2 regions of the Branchiibius hedensis genome follow, and region 2 is predicted to be linked to the other one. Evidence: predicted binding sites of a transcription regulator. Region 2 holds the regulator's gene; the other holds the start of a gene.

Region 1 (2,373 bases), 810 kb from region 2:
GGCGGCGGGCATCATGCTCGATGCCAAGGTGGGCATCCTGCGGACCATGCCGGAGGCGCCCCAGTTCGCGGTGGACCGCTTCCGGGGTCAGGCCAGGGCGCTGGGCGTGACCTGGCCGAAAGGCTTGGCGTACGGCGAGTTCCTGCGCACGCTGGACCGCAACGACCCGCACCACCTGGCGTTGATGTACGCCGCGGGCAGCCTCTTCCGCGGCGCCGGGTACACCGTGTTTGACGGCTCCGTGCCGGACCAGACGATGCAGGCGGCGGTCGGGGCGCCGTACGCACATGTCACGGCTCCACTGCGGCGGCTCGTGGATCGGTTCGGGTTGGTCATCTGCGAAAGCATCTGCGCGGGCCGGCCGGTGCCGGATTGGGCGCGTCAGTCGCTGCCCGAGCTGCCCAAGATCATGGCGGCCGGTGACCAACTCGCGCACAAGGTGGATCGGATGTGCACCGACGCCGTCGAGGTGGCGGTGATGTCGCATCACGTGGGGGATACCTTCGCCGCGACCGTGGTTGCCCGCACCAAGACCGGCGTCGAGGTCCAGCTCACCGACCGACCGGTGATCGCGACGCTGCCTGGTGATGCAGCGCCGGGGGATTCGGTGCAGGTGCGGGTGGGCAGTGCCGATCTGTCGACGCGGACGCTGGAGTTCGCGCTGGTCTGAGCATTCGCCTCGGCGGCGGTAGACTCTGGCCCGGATGAGCTGGCCAGGCGGCCGCGTCGAGACTCGTTCTCGCCGAGGAACGTCCGGGCTCCGCAGAGCACGGTGGTGGCTAACGGCCACCCGGGGTGACCCGCGGGACAGTGCCACAGAAAACAGACCGCCGGCCGCTTGCGGCAGGTAAGGGTGAAACGGTGTGTGTAAGAGACCACCAGCGGTGCAGGTGACTGCACCGGCTCGGTAAACCCCACTGGGAGCAAGGTCAGACAGCGTGCGTCCGAGGGCTGCTCGCCCGAGCACGCGGGTAGACCGCTAGAGGTGGCTGGCAACAGTCACCCGAGATGGATGGTCGCCCGCCGTCGTCAGTTCGCTGACGACGGTGACAGAACCCGGCGTATCGGCCAGCTCATCCTTCACCACGGGCCGAGCAGCGTGCTCTGGGCCAGCGTGTTCGCTAGTCGAGCGTTCGGATTCATCGGCTCTATCCACAGATTTGTTCGTGGCCGGTTGGCTGTCGGTGCTGGGTCGTAGGGTGGTTTTCAGGGGCAGGTTCGGGGCGCCGGGGAGGGGTGTGGCGGGCGTGAAGATCGATGAAAGCCGTTTGGGCAGTGGGCGACTCGGTGGGCCTGTGGTCGTGGCGTGTGCTCCGTCGAGGGTGGTACGACGCTCGGATGCCGCTGGTGATCCGGTGGGCGCATTGTTGGATGAGTTGCACGACGTGCTGGACCGGTTCGCCGCGTTGGATTCGTGGGACGGGTCTTCGGTGGAGGATGCGCGTCGGGCGTCGGGTCGGTTGGCGTCGGCGAAGGCGCGGATCGATGGGGTGCTGGTGTCGGTGGCGTCGGCGTTGCGGTCGGCGGTGACGTCGGCGGGTGGTTCGGTGGCTGAGGTGTCCTCGATCATGTCGGGTGAGTTCGGTGGGGACCGGCGGGATGCGCAGGCATTGGTCAACCTGGGGGAGCAGTTGCAGCACGCGCCCGCGACCGGATCAAGGTTGAGTAGCGGTGGGGTGTCTCGGGAGCAGGCGGGGGTGATCGCCCGGGGGCTGGCGGCGTTGCCGGACAGTGTGGCGCAAGCGGACCGGGACGCGGCGGAACGGGCGTTGTTGGAGGCGGCGCCCACGATGACGTTGGTGGATTTGCGGCGGCGGGCGACGCGGATGCGGGAGGCGTTCGAAGACGTTGCGCAGGCCGACGCGCACGAGGACGCGGTGTTGGTGGATCAGGAGCAGGCTGCGTGGGCGCAGGCGTCGTTCTGGATGCGTGAACACAAACCGGGATTGTTCAAGGGTGGGTTCACGCTGCCGGAGCTGCAGGCGCAGATGCTCAAGACCATGTTGGAGGGGATCAGTGCGCCCCGCCGGTTCCATCTGGAGACTGGCAACCACGGTGGCGGTGCTGGTCGCGCTCGGGCCAGCGGTGGTCGCGCCAACGGTCGTCGGGCCACGGGTTCGGGGGCTGCGGGCGGCGAGGGTCACGAAGGCGGACCCGTTCCGCCGGACTGGGCGCGCGGCAGCGAGGATGCCGTCGCGGAGCCGGCGCGTGGCGGCTGGGCGCGGACCGGGGCGCAGGCGGACGCCGAGATCGACGCCGCTGAACTGGCGGAGGCGGGTGGGTTGCCGATGGACACCGCACACCGCGAAGGTCGCGCCCTGGCGCAGTTGTGTGAGCACTTGCCGTTGGACAAGCTCCCGGGTGCCGGGGGTA
Region 2 (2,373 bases):
GCGTGGTGCGCAACCTCAGACAGTGTCTGACCCGACTGCACGACCACCGAGCTGGGCCCCGTGGGGGCGGGGGCAACGGCGTGCGCGATGAGCATGCCGCAGGCAACGGTCACGGCCACGACAATCACGCCGATGGCCAGGTAGCCGCGCCGGGTCAGCCGCAGGTGAGCGGCGGGCCGCGCGACGCCGGTCGGCGACGCCGGCAGATCCGGAACCAGTCGAAGGTCGGGACGGCGCGCGGGACGGGCGACGGGGACGAGAACGGGGACTGCGCTCATGGCTTCCTCCTGACACGGTGCGGTTCGACCTGCGGGTGAACCAGTGACACCTGTGGAAATCGAACAGGCGTTCGATTTCACTTCGATACGATGTATAGCACGCTTGTTCGAAGACAGGCAAGGTTCGATCGTGGGTTCGTTGACCATTTCGGCACCACTGTCCCGGCGACACGCGTCGTACACATGTTTGGAACTCGTGTGCGAACGCCCTAGCCTGAATCCCACGGCCGTTGTCTTCATGGACACAGCACACCAGCGACCACCGACAACATCGCTCGCCGCGTCATTCGGCGGGTTTCGCAGATAGGGAGACGGACCTGATGGGCAAGATCCACGAGATGCCGGAGCGACGCGACGGCCGCGGGCTGACGACGCGGCAGCGCAAGGTGCTTGAAGTGATCCGCAGTTCGGTCCAGCGGCGCGGGTATCCGCCGAGTCTGCGGGAGATCGGTGAGGCGGTCGGCTTGACCAGCCCTAGTTCAGTGGCCCACCAGTTGTCCATGCTCGAGCGACTCGGCTACATCCGCCGGGACCCGAATCTGCCCCGCGCCATCGAGGTTCTTCCGCTCGATGACGCCCCGGGCAAACGGCGGCGCAAGGCGGCGGCGGACGGCGCACGGACCGCCTCAGACGACACAACAGACGGCACTGCGTACGACGAGACGGGAGTCGGCGACGAACGCCCCGCCGCGTCGTACGTCCCCGTGGTGGGCCGGATCGCTGCTGGTGGCCCGATCCTCGCCGAGCAGCTTGTCGAAGACGTCTTCCCGCTGCCCAAGCAGTTGGTCGGCGAAGGGGACTTGTTCCTGCTGAAGGTCGTCGGCGACTCCATGGTCGACGCCGCGATCTGCGACGGGGACTGGGTCGTGGTCCGTCAACAGCAGACCGCCGACAACGGTGACATCGTGGCAGCGATGCTGGACAGCGAAGCCACGGTCAAGACGTTCAAGCGCACCGCCGACAAGGTGTGGTTGCTGCCACACAACGAGCAGTACTCGCCGATCGACGGCACGGACGCGACGATCCTGGGCAAGGTGACGGCGGTCCTGCGGCGGATCTGACGCTCAGGCGTTGATCGGGTCGCCAACGGCCTTCACCAACTCGACCAGCGAAGGGCCCAACGGTGCGTCGAGTTTGGCGGTGAGTTCGGCGTCGCCGCGGGTCCAACCATGCGTGATCGCCAGCACCGGGATACCCAGGGCGGCGGCCCGCCGGACGAAGCGGTACCCGGACATCACGGCAAGTGAGGAGCCAAGAACCAGGAGGGAACGGGAGTTTTCGACGGCCTCGAAGCAGTCCTGCACCAGCGGGCGCGGCACCGACTCGCCGAACATCACCACGTCGGGTTTGAGCAGGTCCGAACCACACGCAGCGCAATGCGCGACCTTGAAGGCGCGCACCTCCTCGTCATCCAGTGCCACATCACCGTCGGGTCGCAAGGCGGCGTCGGCGGATCGGTCGAAACCCGGGTTCAGGACCTCGAAACAGGCGTCGATGAGTTCCCGCGGGAAGCGCTGACCGCAGGCCATACACACGACCCGGTCGAGGTTTCCGTGCAACTCGACGACATCGCGGGCGCCTGCTCGTTGGTGCAGGCCATCGACATTCTGGGTGATGACCGTGCCGACCAGGCCCGCGCGTTGCAGTTGGGTGACCGCTTCATGTCCGACGTTCGGTCGCGCTGCGGCGAAGCGTGGCCACCCCACGTAGGAGCGGGCCCAATACCGTTGCCGCGCCTGCGGAGTCGCCAACAACTCAGCCGCTGTCATCGGCTGGATGCGTCGTTCCCCCGCTGCCGTGCGGTAGTCCGGGATTCCGGACTCGGTCGACAGGCCCGCACCCGACAGGACGGTCACCCCGCCGGCCGCTACCGCGCTCGCAATCGCTTCCCTGGCGACGGATGGATCGGTCACCTCTCCAGTGTCACACCTCTCCCGCAGCCGTTCGCCACCACCGGAGCCGGTCATTACCGAAATCGCGAACCATCGCGATCGACATAACCAAGACTTATGAGTTGCGTTATCATGGAGCCATGATCGATGCCGCCGGCCTGCGGGTGATCCGCGCCATCTCCGAAGAAGGCAGTTTCACCGCT

What was found. The regulator LexA, encoded in region 2, represses DNA repair genes until DNA is damaged. The targets are predictions, from matches to a motif close to TCGAACANNTGTTCGA.
Region 1: a site for LexA is predicted at 1,153-1,168, ahead of DR843_RS07795 (HNH endonuclease signature motif containing protein). Genes of this name have one in related genera too.

What each region holds. Positions count from the first base shown of each region.
Region 1 is NZ_UESZ01000001.1:1,606,469-1,608,841, reverse strand. Features, by position in the region: gene DR843_RS07805 (RNB domain-containing ribonuclease) at 1-670, shown strand, start outside; RNA gene rnpB (RNase P RNA component class A) at 706-1,080, shown strand; gene DR843_RS07795 (HNH endonuclease signature motif containing protein) at 1,356-2,373, shown strand, end outside.
Region 2 is NZ_UESZ01000001.1:796,350-798,722, reverse strand. Features, by position in the region: gene DR843_RS03965 (peptidoglycan-binding protein) at 1-278, opposite strand, end outside; gene lexA (transcriptional repressor LexA) at 599-1,339, shown strand; gene DR843_RS03955 (NAD-dependent protein deacetylase) at 1,343-2,191, opposite strand; gene DR843_RS03950 (LysR family transcriptional regulator) at 2,311-2,373, shown strand, end outside.